DNA from 3 places in the Nitrospirillum guanabarense genome. Region 2 is predicted to be linked to each of the others. Evidence: predicted binding sites of a transcription regulator. Region 2 holds the regulator's gene; each other region holds the start of a gene.
What was found. Region 2 encodes LexA, which represses DNA repair genes until DNA is damaged. Its sites were predicted from a motif close to ATGTTCTANTTTGGTTC; they were not measured.
Positions count from the first base shown of each region.

Region 1: recA (recombinase RecA) is a predicted target of LexA. The motif match lies at 2,971-2,987, and genes of this name have one in related genera.
Region 3: UAA55_RS22730 (ImuA family protein) is a predicted target of LexA. The motif match lies at 2,161-2,177, and genes of this name have one in related genera.

Region 1 covers NZ_JAYEER010000004.1:902,125-906,707, reverse strand. Annotated here, with positions in the region: gene UAA55_RS22215 (hypothetical protein) at 1-442, opposite strand, end outside; gene UAA55_RS22210 (DUF2867 domain-containing protein) at 589-1,095, shown strand; gene UAA55_RS22205 (DUF2380 domain-containing protein) at 1,101-1,622, opposite strand; gene recA (recombinase RecA) at 1,799-2,875, opposite strand; gene UAA55_RS22195 (hybrid sensor histidine kinase/response regulator) at 3,180-4,583, opposite strand, start outside.
Region 2 covers NZ_JAYEER010000004.1:1,351,352-1,355,934, forward strand. Annotated here, with positions in the region: gene trpC (indole-3-glycerol phosphate synthase TrpC) at 1-360, shown strand, start outside; gene moaC (cyclic pyranopterin monophosphate synthase MoaC) at 362-853, shown strand; gene UAA55_RS24230 (molybdopterin molybdotransferase MoeA) at 868-2,067, shown strand; gene lexA (transcriptional repressor LexA) at 2,220-2,942, shown strand; gene UAA55_RS24240 (ComEC/Rec2 family competence protein) at 3,079-4,583, opposite strand, start outside.
Region 3 covers NZ_JAYEER010000004.1:1,022,647-1,027,229, reverse strand. Annotated here, with positions in the region: gene UAA55_RS22735 (Y-family DNA polymerase) at 1-1,163, opposite strand, end outside; gene UAA55_RS22730 (ImuA family protein) at 1,167-2,123, opposite strand; gene UAA55_RS22725 (ParD-like family protein) at 2,311-2,532, shown strand; gene map (type I methionyl aminopeptidase) at 2,532-3,311, shown strand; gene UAA55_RS22715 (AbrB/MazE/SpoVT family DNA-binding domain-containing protein) at 3,314-3,544, opposite strand; gene galA (beta-galactosidase GalA) at 3,687-4,583, shown strand, end outside.

The DNA of each region.
Region 1 (4,583 bases), 450 kb from region 2:
CGGCGTATTCCTGGGCGGCGGAGCCCAGGGACTTGGCCACGTCCGCCGCCTCGCGCGCGATGCGGGCGGCGGCCTGCTTGTCGCCCATGGCGGCGGCCAGCTGGGCGCGCATGCGCAAGGCCTTCAGCTGGCGCTTGGCGTTATCGACCTTGTCCTGGGCGGCCTTCTTGTCGTTGTCGGCCGACTTCTGCTTGATCTGCTTGTCCAGTTGGGTGGCGTCGGCCTGCAGCTTGGTCAGCTTCTTCAGGGTCTTTTCATCGACGAAGGCGCCGATGGCCCCAGCGGTGTCACCCTTCTGCAGGGCGGCGGCGACCTTTTCGGCGGTGGTTTTGGGGGCGTTGGCGGTGGACGCGCCACCGAACAGCGACGTCTGCTGCGCCGCCGAGGAAGCCAGGCTCTGCGCCTGGGAATAGCCGTACGCGCCGGTGGTCGAAACCATCATCCGCCCCCCGTTTTGGGTCCATGATCTTCGCATTCATGCGATCGGTGCGGATGATACGCTTTTGATCTCAGTTCTGCAATTAAGCGGCGTTACACCTTTGGGGGTGGAGTGGGTAAAATGCGGACGGATCGCGAGGAAGCCCCGCCATGACCGTGCACGAAGTCACCCCCGGGGCCGACACCTGGACCCTGTTGCCCGGCGCCCAGTTCGCCGACGCCTTTCGCCTGACGCTGCCGTCCGCCGGGGCCGCCGCCGATGCCCTCGCCCTGGACGCCGTGGCCGCGGCGCGGCGCATGATGGGCACCTCCCCCGCCTGGGTGCGGCGGCTGATGGCCGTGCGCAACGCCATCGTGGCGCCCCTGGGCCTGAAGGCGCCCCGGCCGCCGGCTGCGGCGGAGGCTTCGCGCGCCGGCCATATCGGTATTTTCCCCATCCTCAGCAGCGGGCCGGATCGGGTGGTGCTGGGCATGGCGGACAAGCACCTGGATTTCCGCGCCGTGGTCGATGTGCGGCGGGATTCCGGCGGCTGCCAGGTCACCGCCACCACGGTGGTGCGCACCCACAATTGGCTGGGCCGCGCCTACCTCACCCTGATCATGCCCTTTCACCGCCTGGTGGTGCGCACCATGCTGGGCCAGGTGGCGTCCCCATAAGAGGTTCAGGGCGGGGTACCGTCCAGCGCCAAACCGTCCAGCTCGCGGGCGATGAACCGCGTCATGCGCCGCCAGGCCTCGTCATTGTCGCCGCGAAAGGACAGGAAGCGGTCCAGCACCAGCCTGTTGGTCTGGACATCCAGGACCTGGACCTTGGTGCTGAGCAGCAGGGTGCTGGTCTTGTGCACATCCCCCAGTACCAGCAGGCGGGCACCGGCCCGGCGGGCCTCCTCCGCCAGGGCGGCCGGGTCGGCGGCCCGGCAATCCACCCCGCTGCCCGCCCCGCCGCAGGCCAGGGACAGCACGCGATAATGGCCGCCCTCGCCCAGGTCGGCCTTCAGGCCCTGGGTCAGGTCCGTCAGGCGTGTCGCATGCGCCGCCCGCTGATCGCCCGCCTCGTCCGAGGTGTCGACAAAGCCGAAGTCGGTGATGGCGATGGTCGTGGGCGCCGCGGCGCGACCGATGGCCCCCAGCGCCAGACAGGCCAGCAAGGCGATGAGCCCGATGCTTCCGAAACGCCCCGCCATTCCGTCCTCCACCCTTCGGCCTCCCGCCCTTTGGTCCAGGTCAGGATAAGGCCGCCCTCATGGCGAATTGACAGCCCCCACCTCTTCCAGGCCTAAAGAACGAGGAACACATATGAAAAGGCGGACCGTCACCGGCCCGCCTCGCTCATTCGCATTCCTCTGACGCCGTCAGGGCGTCACTCGGGGCTGTCGGCGTCGCCGTCGGCCTCGGGAGAGCCCACCATCATGGCGCCGGCCACCAGACCCGCATTGGCGCGGACCTTTTCCTCGATGGCCTTGGCGATGGCCGGGTTGGTGCGCAGGAACTGCTTGGCGTTCTCGCGGCCCTGGCCGACGCGCTGGCCGTCGTAGGAGAACCAGGCGCCCGACTTCTCCACCACGCCGGCCTGGATGCCCAGGTCGATCAGTTCGCCCACCTTGGACACGCCCTCGCCGTACATGATGTCGAACTCGACCACGCGGAACGGCGGGGCCAGCTTGTTCTTCACCACCTTCACGCGGGTCTGGTTGCCGACGACGTTGTCGCGGTCCTTGATGGCGCCGATGCGGCGGATGTCCAGGCGGATGGAGGCGTAGAACTTCAGCGCGTTACCGCCGGTCGTTGTCTCCGGGTTGCCGAACATCACGCCGATCTTCAGGCGGATCTGATTGATGAAGATGACCAGGCAGTTGGACTTGGAAATGGACGAGGTCAGCTTGCGCAGCGCCTGGCTCATCAAGCGGGCCTGCAGGCCGACATGGCTGTCGCCCATCTCGCCTTCCAGTTCGGCGCGCGGCACCAGGGCCGCCACCGAGTCCACCACCAGCACGTCGATGGCGCCGGAGCGCACCAGCGTGTCGGTGATCTCCAGGGCCTGTTCGCCGGCGTCGGGCTGGGAGACCAGCAGGTCGTCCACGTTCACGCCCAGCTTGCGGGCGTAGGACGGGTCCAGCGCGTGCTCGGCGTCGACGAAGGCGCAGGTGCCGCCGGCCTTCTGCGCCTCCGCGATGGCGTGCAGCGCCAGCGTGGTCTTGCCCGAGCTTTCCGGCCCGTAGATTTCGATGATGCGGCCACGCGGCAGGCCGCCGATGCCCAGCGCGATGTCCAGGCCCAGGGAGCCGGTGGAGATGGCATCCACCTCCATCGACGCCTCCTTGGCGCCGAGCTTCATGATGGAGCCCTTGCCGAACGCGCGTTCGATCTGGCCGAGAGCGGCGTCGAGGGCCTTTTGCTTATCCATGGGTGTTTCTACCAGACGAAGTGGTGCCGACATCTTGCTGTCCCCCTCTTGTCGCATACGGCCAACGGGCGTTCAACGGCTGTGGTGAGGGAGAACGTACATGGTCTGTTCTGGTCTGGAAAGAGGGTTTGTTGATCTTTTGTTCTTTTTTGTTCTTGTTATGATGCCCTCAGACGCCGGGCGCCGGCATCCGCCGGCTTGGCTTCCTCGGTTTCCAGTCCACTGCGTTCCCCGGAAACCTGCGGCGGCCCCGGTCGGGGCCTCGTCGCTGCGCTCCAATTCGCTTCCAGGTCAGAGGGTTAGCAGGCCCCTCGGACAGCCCCCCGGATTCGCCGCCTCATGCCCCCGTGCGCGGGGCGCCTTCCATCACTTCCTTCACCTTGGCCGCCAGCTGTTTCAGGCTGAAGGGCTTGGGCAGGAAGTCGACCACGGCGCCGTCCTTCAGGGAATGGCGGAAACGGTCCTCGGCGTAGCCGGAGATGAAGATGACCTTCACGTCGGGGCGGAAGCGGCGCACCTGCTCGATCATGGTGGGGCCGTCCATCTGGGGCATGACCACGTCGCTGACGATGAGGTCCACGTCGCCACCCCGCTCCCCCTGCAGCAGGTCCAGCGCCTCCTCGCCGCTGCGGGCCTCCAGCACGGTGTAGCCCTTGTTGCGCAGGGCGCGGGCGCCGAAGACACGCACGGCGTCCTCATCCTCCACCAGCAGCACGGTGCCCATGCCGGTGAGATCGGCGGCGGCCTTGTCCCTGGCCTCCTCCGCCGGCGCGGCCTGGGCGGCCTTGTCGTCCAGGCGGGGCAGGTGGATGGAGAACTTGGCCCCCTCCCCCGGCTTGCTCTCCACGAAGACGAAGCCGCCCGTCTGGCGCACGATGCCGTAGACGGTGGACAGGCCCAGGCCCGTGCCCGACCCCACCTCCTTGGTGGAGAAGAAGGGCTCGAAAATGCGCTGCAGGTTCTCCGGCGGGATGCCGATGCCGGTGTCGATCACCTCCACCACCACCCAGTCGCCGGGCGGCATCTCCTCCGTCTCATGGCGGATGGGCTCGGTGGTGTGCAGGTTGCCGGTGACGATGGTCAGGCGCCCACCCTTGGGCATGGCGTCGCGGGCGTTCACCGCCAGGTTGATGATGACCTGTTCCAGCTGCCCCTGGTCCACCCGCACCAGGCCGGTGTCGCGGCCGTGCAGCATGCGCAGCTCGATGTTCTCGCCGATCAGGCGCCGCAGCAGGTTGGACAGTTCCGCCAGGACGTCGGTGATGCTCAGCACCCGGGGCTGCAGCGTCTGCTGGCGGGAGAAGGCCAGCAGTTGGCGCACCAGGTTGGCGGCGCGGTTGGCGTTCTGCTTGATCTGCATGATGTCGCTGAACGACTGGTCGCCCGGCTTGTGCCGCAGCAGCAGCAGGTCGCAGAAGCCGATCATGGCCGTCAGCAGATTGTTGAAGTCGTGCGCCACGCCGCCGGCCAGCTGGCCGATGGCCTGCATCTTCTGCGACTGGACGAACTGCGCCTCCAGGTTCTTCTGGGCGGTCATGTCCACCAGGTGCAGGATCAGGCCCCGGTCGCCGTCGCCCTCGCCGTCGAAGCGGCGGGAATAGACATGCACCACGGCGCCCGACGCGCCGCGCAGCCGCGCCTCCACCGGCGTGCCCATGCCCCCGGCGGCGCCCGCCGGCTGCCGGCCCTCCAGCACCTCGCCCAGGCGGGCCAGCAGGTTGGCGCGGTGTTCCGGCTGGAA
Region 2 (4,583 bases):
GACGCCCAGGCGCTGGAGCTGTATGGCGCCGCCACCGGATGGGGCATGGACGTGCTGGTCGAGGTGCACGACATCGAGGAGATGCGCCGCGCCCTGGCCCTGCCCGGCGGTCTGCTGGGCGTGAACAACCGTAATCTCAAGACCCTGTCCATCGATCTCGCCACCACCGAGATGCTGGCCGGCATGGTTCCCCCCGGCCGCCACCTGGTGGCGGAAAGCGGCCTTTATCATCCCCAGGACCTGCTGCGCATGGAAATCGTGGGCGCCCGCCGCTTCCTGGTGGGTGAGTCGCTGATGCGCCAGGCCGACGTGGCGGCCGCCACCCGCGCCCTGCTGGGCCTGGACCAGGCGGTGGCCTGAGATGGCCGAGACCAGCGGCCTCACCCATTTCGACGCCGCCGGCCGGGCGGTGATGGTCGACGTTTCCGACAAGGCGGAGACGGAGCGCCTGGCGACCGCCCGCGGCCGCGTGACCATGAAGGCGGAGACCCTGGCCCTGATCCAGGCGGGCCAGATGGGCAAGGGCGATGTCTTGGGCGTGGCGCGGCTGGCCGGCATCATGGCGGCCAAGCGCACCCCCGACCTGATCCCCCTCTGCCACCCGCTGGCCCTGACCAAGGTGACGGTGGACCTGACCTGCCTGCCTGAGGACAACGCCGTGGAGATCGAGGCCACGGCCAAGCTGAAGGGCCGCACCGGCGTGGAGATGGAGGCGCTGACCGCCGTCAGCGTCGCCGCCCTGACGCTGTACGACATGTGCAAGGCGGTGGATAAAGGCATGGTCATCGCCGATATCCGCCTGATCGCCAAGGACGGTGGCAAGAGCGGCCCCTACCGTGCGGAAAACTCCTGACCTGCAGGCCATCCATGATCCCCGTTGATGAAGCGCTGGCCCGCATCCTCTCGCAGTTCCAGCCCCTGGGCGGCGAACTGGTGGGGGTGGGCGAGGCGCTGGGCCGCGTGCTGGCGGCCGATGTCGTGGCCCGGGTGACGCAGCCGCCGGCCGCCGTCTCCGCCATGGACGGCTGGGCGGTGCGGGGGCCGGACCTGGGCACTCTGCCCGTCACCCTCGCCCGGATCGGCGAGGCGCCGGCCGGTCGGCCGTTCGCCGGCGCGGTGGGCCCGGGCCAGGCCGTGCGCCTGTTCACCGGCAGCGTCATGCCCGAGGGCGCCGACACCGTGGCGCTGCAGGAGGACTGCGACGACCTGGGCGACAGCGTGCGGGTGCGCGAAGGCAGGCCCGGCCGCTGGGTGCGCGCCGCCGGCCTGGACTTCACCGCCGGAACCGTGGGCCTGAAGGCCGGCCGCCGCCTGACCGTGCGCGACCTGGCCCTGGCCGCCGCCATGAACCACCCCTTCCTCACCGTGCACCGCCGCCCCCGCGTCGCCATCCTGGCCACGGGCGACGAGGTGGTGATGCCGGGGGAGCCGCTAGGCCCCGGCCAGATCGTCAGCAGCAATGGCCTGGCCCTGGCCGCCCTGGTGCGGCGCCATGGCGGCATCCCGGTCAACCTGGGCATCGCCCCCGATGACGCCGACGCCCTGGCCACCCTGGCGCGGGGGGCCACCGGCTGCGATCTGCTGGTCACCACCGGCGGCGCCTCCGTCGGCGAATACGATCTGGTGCGCGGCGCGCTGGGCGGCGAGGGGCTTGAACTCGACTTCTGGAAGATCGCCATGCGGCCGGGCAAGCCGCTGATGTTCGGCCGCCTGGGCGGCACACCCCTGCTGGGCTTGCCGGGCAACCCCGTCTCCAGCCTGGTGTGCGCCATCCTGTTCCTGGTGCCGGCGCTGCGCCGGATGCGAGGGCTGGCCCCGGCCGAGTTGCCCAGGGCGCGGGCCGTGCTGGCCACCCCCCTGCCCGCCAACGACCGCCGGCAGGATTATCTGCGTGCCGCCCTGGTGCCCGGCGATGGCGCGTTGCCCGGCGTGGCGACCTTCAGCCAGCAGGACAGCTCCATGCTGAGTCGCCTAGCGGCGGCGGATTGCCTGATCGTCCGCCCGCCCCATGCCCCCGCCGCCGAGGCCGGCACGGTGGTGGATATCGTCCCACTGGACGAGATTTAAGGTCCCGAGCCCCGAACCCGCCCTAAATCTGTCATCGTCTGATGGTTTTTCATCGCTGACCCTTGACGTGGGCCGTGAACCAAAATAGAACATGGCCAGTACGTTTCGGGTTTGTTCCATATCTAGCGGCTCGACACAGCGAAGGGGGCGATATGCTGACGCGGAAGCAACAGGAGCTGCTGCTGTACATCCACCAGCATCTGGGTGAAGGCGGCGTCTCCCCCTCATTCGATGAGATGAAGGATGCCTTGGGCCTCAAGTCCAAGTCCGGCATCCATCGGCTGATCACCGGACTGGAGGAGCGTGGCTTCATCCGCCGCCTGCCCCACCGCGCCCGGGCGCTGGAGGTGCTGCGCCTGCCGGAGACGACGCCGGCACCCAAGAAGGCCGCCGCCGCGGCGCCGGCGGACGTGGAACCCCGCTTCAAGCCCAATGTCATCAAGGCGGACTTCCAGGCGGGCCTGCCCGGCCGGGATGCCGGCGATGCCATCGGCGCCGTCAGCCTGCCGCTGTACGGCCGCATCGCCGCCGGCCTGCCCATCGAAGCGCTGCGTGACAGTGGCAGCACCATCGACATCCCCGTCTCCATGCTGGGCATCGGCGAGCACTACGCCCTGGAAGTGGCGGGCGACAGCATGGTGGAGGCTGGCATTCATGACGGTGACACCGTCATCATCCAACGCTGCGAAACGGCGGAGAACGGCGCCATCGTCGTCGCCTTGGTCGACGCAGCCGAGGTGACGCTGAAGCGCCTGCGCCGCAAGAACAACTCCATCGCGCTGGAGCCCGCCAACCCCACCTATGAAACGCGGGTGTTCGGTGCCGACCGGGTGCGGGTTCAGGGCCGCCTGGTCGGCCTGTTCCGCCGCTATTGACCAGACATCCTGGACTAGACAGCGGCCCTGGCCACCTCAGTCCCAGGGCCGTTTGCTTTGCGGGTCGTGTACCGTCTCGATGCGTACACCGCCGCGTTCGAAGTACAGGGCATGGGCGCCGCAGGCGGCCAGCACGTCAGGGCCGATGACGCGGGGGGCGTCGCAGCCGGCCGCCGGCACGCGGGAGATCACCAGGTCGGCGTTGTCGCAATCCTCCGCCAGGGCGTCGCGGGTCCAGGCGATGGCCACCAACCGGCCTTCGGGCGCCGCCGGATCGCGCCGGTCCAGGACGATAGAGATCGGGGTGGTAGAGGCATCCCAGGCTGTCGCAGCGCAGGCTGCCGTCATCCGTGCCCACGGTGGGCCAGGCGGGCGGGCGCCCCTCCCCGCCATCGCGCTTGCCCCAGGTCTCCACCTCGAAGCCGCCACCGCGCGAGGACGACAGCCACAGCTTGCCGCCGCCGTCACGCACCGCCACCATGGTGCCGCCGCCCGACACCACCATGTCCGGCCGGGGCGTCAACGGCGCCAGCACGCAGCCGAGCGCGATGGGCGCCAAGCCGATCAGGCGCCAGCGGCGGCGCCACAGCATGAGCCACAGGCCGCCGCCCACCATCAGGCCGAAGGCCAGGTCGGACAGGGCGGCGCCGTGCAGCGCGGCCCCCGGCAAGGCGGCGGTGACGCGCGCGGTCCACAGGATGCCCTCGCAGCCCCAGCCGATCATGTCGATGATCCAGCCCTCCAGATGGAAGGGCATGGCGACATAGGCCAGCAGGCACAGCGGCATGATCCACAGCTCGGTGATGGGAATGCCGATCAGGTTGGCCAGCACGCCGTAATTGGCCACCTGCTGGAAGTGGTAGAGGCAGAACGGCATGGTGGCGATGGTGGAGATGATGGAGGTCAGGCACAGCCCGCCCACGAACAGCAGGGCGCGCCGTGGCCAGCCGCCCTCCTTGCGCCAGCGGTTCATCGGCTCGCGCAGCACCTCGTAGGCGCTGATCAGCGCCAGCACGGCGCCGAAGCTCATCTGGAAACTGGGGCCGGGCAACTGCTCCGGCTGGTACAGCAGGCAGAGGATGCCGGCAACGGCGATGGCCCGGGGGCTCAGGACCGAACGGTCGGCCAGGATGGCCACCATGGCCAGCGCCGTCATGAGGACGGAGCGCAAGGTGGGCACCTGCGCCCCGACCAGCATCATGTAGGCGAGCGTCGCCAGGATGGCGAAGGCGGCGGCGTACTTCTTGATGGGATGGCGCAACGCCACGCCCTCCCACAGCGCCAGGGCCGCGCGGGCGAAGAAATAGAACAGCGCCGCCACCAGGCTGATGTGCAGTCCGGAGATGGACAGGATGTGCTGCAGGCCCGAGACGCGCATGGCCTGCAGGTCATCCGGGGGAATGCCCGTCTGCTCCCCATTCAGCAGCGCGATGGCGATCATGGCGGGCGCGCCCGTCAGGCGCTCGGCCACGCGGCTGGCGATCAGCTCGCGCAAGGCCACCACCCGGTCGTTGACCCAACCGATCCAACCCACCGGCGCCGGCGCCACCACCTCCGGCGTCTTGAAGGCGAAACCCACCGCCCCGATGCCCTGGTAGAAGGCGGAGCGGCGGAAATCGTAGGCGCCCGGCTCCGGGCTGT
Region 3 (4,583 bases), 330 kb from region 2:
TGCGCCGCCGGAGGTCCCGCCAGGTCGGCCAGCCCGTCGCCGCTCAGCACCGCCTGGCCGCCATCGAAGGGGGCGGCGTGGGTGACGGAAATGGCCATGGTTTCAAAGCCCGCCCCAGGCTCCAGCTGGTCCATGCGCGGTTCCAGCAGGCGCCAGAGATGGGCGGGGTCGCGGTTGGGGCGGCTGGCGCCCACGCCCAGCACCTGGGGCGGGGCGTCGTGGCCGGCGTCGATGCGCCAGGCCTCCAGCTCCAGCGAGCGTGCGCCCTCCCCCGCCGCCGTCAGGCTGGCCGCCACCCGACCCAGCAGGTGGCGCACCGCCTGGGCCAGGCCCTCGGGGGTGGAGATGGGATCGACCACCGTCAGGCGGGCGATGTGGCGGGTGGGCGCGCGGCGGGGCGACAACGGCTCATCCACCCAGCCCAGGGCCTGGTCCAGGCGCAGGGCGACCTGGGCGCCGTAACGCGCAGCCAGCGCCGCCCGGTTCTTGGGCCCTTGCCCCCCTGTTCCTTGGGCCGTGCGCATCAGCTCGCCCACCCGGCGCAGGCCCACCCGGCGCAGGCTGGCCACCAGGTCGCCGCCCAGACGCAGGGCCGGCAGCGGCAGGTCGGCCAGGGCCTCCGCCGTCCCGCCCGGCGGCACCACCAGCTGGGCGCCGAAGCGGGCCTGCGCCCAGGCGGCGCCAATGCTGTCGGCGATGGCGGCCCGCCCCTCGAACCCCGCCTTGGCCAGCCGGCGTTCCAGGTCCAGCAGCAGCTCATGCTCGCCGCCCAGCAGATGGGCGCAGCCGGTGATGTCCATCAGCAGGCCGGGCCCCCCACCAAGACCTTTGGGGCCGAAACCCGGCGGATCGCTGGGGTCCACCGCCGTCCAGGGCGTGTAGCGCCGGGCCCAGTCGGCCAGCCGCTCCAGCGCCGCGGCATCGCCCTCGGGATCGGCGTCCACCACCCGCACCTGGGGTTCCAGCGCGCGGGCGTCGGCCAGGCCCATGCCCGGCACCAGGCGCTTGGCCCGCGCCGCCGCGTTCACCGCCGCCACGGTCAGGCGCCCCCGGTCCGACAGGCGGGTCACCAGGGCGGCATCCGCGGGCAGCGGCGGCGTCAGTCCCCGGGCGACACGGTCGGTGGCGAAGGTGGGCAGCCAGAGGGAAAGGATGCGGCGCATGGCTCAGCCCACCGCGCGCCCAGTCGAGGGGAATTGGGTGGAAGTGAAGGGCACCACCGCCGAGGCGGGCGGCGTCTCCGGCGCCGGCACGGCCACCTGGCCCGCCGCCTCCAGCCTCAACCCCTCGCGTTCATACAGGGTCCAAGCCCCCGGCCGGCCGCCCCGGCAGCGCAGCAGTTCCACCCGCCAGGCGGGGCCGGTGAAGGCCGAAGCGGCGCTGTCATCAGCGTAGATGGGCGCCGTGCCCACCTGCCAGCGGGTGACGGCGGCGGTGGCCTGGGTGCTGCCCCGCCCGCTGCCCCGCCCGCTGCCCCGACCAGCACCCTTCAAGCCCTTCATGGCGCCCCCCTTACCCGCGTTCAGGCGCAGCAGCAGTCCCGGTACGCCGCCCGTTTCCGCCGCCAGGTGCAGGCGGCGGCTGGCCGTCAGGTCCAGCCCGCCGGCCTCCCCCACCACGGCGCCCACGCGCGGGCAGCGCAATGCCTCCTCCATGGCCCACAGCAGGTCGACCTCGCAGGCGGCATGCACCACCACCAGCCGGCCCGGCCCCACGCCCTGGGCGTCCAGCCCGGGGGCGTACAGGTCGGGTGCCCGGGTCATCCACAGGATGGGGCCGCGCACCTGTTCCGCCAGGCGGGCGGCCAGCAGGGCGGTGAAGGCCGTGGCGGCACCGGCATCGAGATCGCCCGCCGCCGCCACCTCATGCAGGGCGGCGCGCGGCAGGCCATGGGCGCCGTTTTCCCCCGGGCCCGCCGCCGGCAGATGGGCGTCCACCGCCGGCACGCCCAGGGGCACGACACCCCGGCCGGTGCCCGGCGCCTCCACCGCGCGCACCTGTTCCCGCAGCACCGCCAGCAGGCGCTGGCGGTCCAGGGCACCCTCAAGGACGCCCTCAGCCCGCCCTTCTTCGGGGCAAGCTGTTGACCTGATTGCGGAAATGAGGGGGGGAATGGCGGGCATGGGGATGCTGCCTTGGTCTCTCGCGTGCGGGGGAATGATGTTCTTGTTATGTTCTAATCCGGAGTCGGCCGCCTGGTCAAGATGAGTCGACACCCCAAAACCGGACTATCCGGAATCGACAGCGCCGGTTGACGCGGCGTCACCCCCGATATATGTATCGTATACGTTTCGTATATTGGAGAGCCCCATGGGCATCGTGAAGATCGACGACGACCTGCATGAGGAGGTGCGCAAGGCCAGCACCGTGCTGTGCCGGTCCATCAACGCCCAGGCCGAATACTGGATGAAGATCGGCATGCTGGCGGAGGCCAACCCCACCCTGTCGCTGAACGACATCCTGCGCATCCAGCTGAAGATGGCCTCCGTCCATCTGGAACCGGAACCCCGCCAGTTGGAACCCACCCCATAATGGTCAAGCGCCCCGACGAGATCGAAAAGCTGGGGGAGGCCGGGCGCCTGCTGGCCAGCGTCTTCCACATGCTGGACGACATGCCCCTGGCCGGCCTCAGCACGCTGGCGGTCAACGACCGGGTCGAGGACTACATCGTCAACCAGCTGCACGCCCGCCCCGCCAGCAAGGGGCAGTATGGCTATGGCTACGTCCTGAACTGTTCCCGCAACGAGGTCGTCTGCCACGGCGTGCCCTCCGCCACCGACATCCTGGCGGACGGCGACATCGTCAATTTCGACATCACGCTGGAGAAGAACGGCTACATCGCCGATTCCAGCAAGACCTACCTGATCGGCGCGGTGGCGCCGGCCGCGCGGCGCCTGGTGCAGACGACGTACGAGGCGCTGTGGCACGGCATCCGCCAGGTGCGCCCCGGCGCCCATTTGGGCGACATCGGCCATGTCATCGAGCGCCACGCCAAGCGCAACGGCTACACCGTGGTGCGGGAATATTGCGGCCACGGCATCGGCCGGGAGATGCACGAGGAACCGCAGGTCCTGCACTTCGGCAGGCCGGGCACGGGCCTGCGCCTGAAGGAGGGCATGGTCTTCACCATCGAGCCCATGCTGAACCAGGGCGGCGCCAAGGTGGAGACCAAGGACGACGGCTGGTCGGTGGTGACGGTCGACGGCACGCTGTCCGCCCAGTTCGAGCACACCGTGGCGGTCACCGCCACCGGCGTGCGTGTGCTAACCCTGCGCGCGGAAGAGCGCAAGCGGCGGGCCGAGACCCGATGATCCTACCGGGCATTGGCGTCGTGACGGTCGAATTTGAAATCCGCTGGCAGCCGCCCTCGGAAGGAACGCAGACGCATTAACAAATCCTCCCGTCCGGGCTTATGGGTGACAGTGACTTCCCGCCTATCCGCGACATGGATTTCGACCTCGTCGCCTTCCTTCAACCCCAGAGCCCTGACCATCGCCACAGGCAACCGAACGGCCAGGCTGTTCCCCCACTTTGTGACCCGCATGGCGCCCTCCCCGCTACAGATCGCCAGCGTGCAGCTGGCCACTGACGCTGATCAAGCATCTTGAAGGTCATAAGGCTTTTACGCGGCGCAAATTGGATATTATATATTATTTATAAATCGCCGCACCCTGGGGACGCTTGCCATGCCTCATTTGACCCGCCGCCGCCTGCTGGCCACCGCCGCCACGCTGCCCACCCTTGGGACCGCGCTGGGCGTGGCCCCGGCCGGTGTCCCGTCGGCGATGGCGGCGCCAGCGCAGGTCGCGGCGGCATCCCCCGCCCCCGTGCCCGCCGACCTGTCCCCGCGCGAGCGGCTGCGCATGAATGACGGCTGGCGCTTCCACCTGGGTCATGCCGCCGACCCGCTGCAGGATTTCGGCTTCGGCGCCGACCGCAGCACCTACGCCAAGTCCGGCGACCTCAGGGCCCCGGTGGCCAAGGCCGATTTCGACGACAAGGACTGGGCCGCCGTCACCCTGCCGCACGACTGGGCGGTGGATCTGCCCTTCGCCCAAGCACGGCTGCCGGGCAAGGAGGCGGCGGAGGCCATGGCCTACCAGGGCTTCAAGCCCTTGGGCCGGCAGTTTCCCGAAACCAGCGTCGGCTGGTATCGCCGCAACTTCACCCTGCCCGCCACGGACGCCGGGCGCCGCCTGTCGCTGGAGTTCGATGGTGTCGCCCGCAACTGCCTGGTGGTGCTGAACGGCTTCATCGTCGCCACCAACGAAAGCGGCTACGCCCCCTTCCGCGTGGACATCACCGATTTCGCCATCCTGGGCGGCACCAACACTCTCGTCATCCGCGTGGACGCCACCCTGGGCGAGGCCTGGTCGTATGAGGGCGCCGGCCTTTACCGTCCCGTCTGGCTGGTGAAGACCGCGCCCGCCCACGTGCCGCAATGGGGCACCTTCGTGCGCAGCACGGTGACGCCCAAGGGCGCCGACCTCACCATCACCACCGAGCTGGCCAACGAGGGCCCGGCGGCGGACCTCACGGTCCGCAGCACCGTGCTGGGCCCCGACGGCACGGCCGTCCTGCAA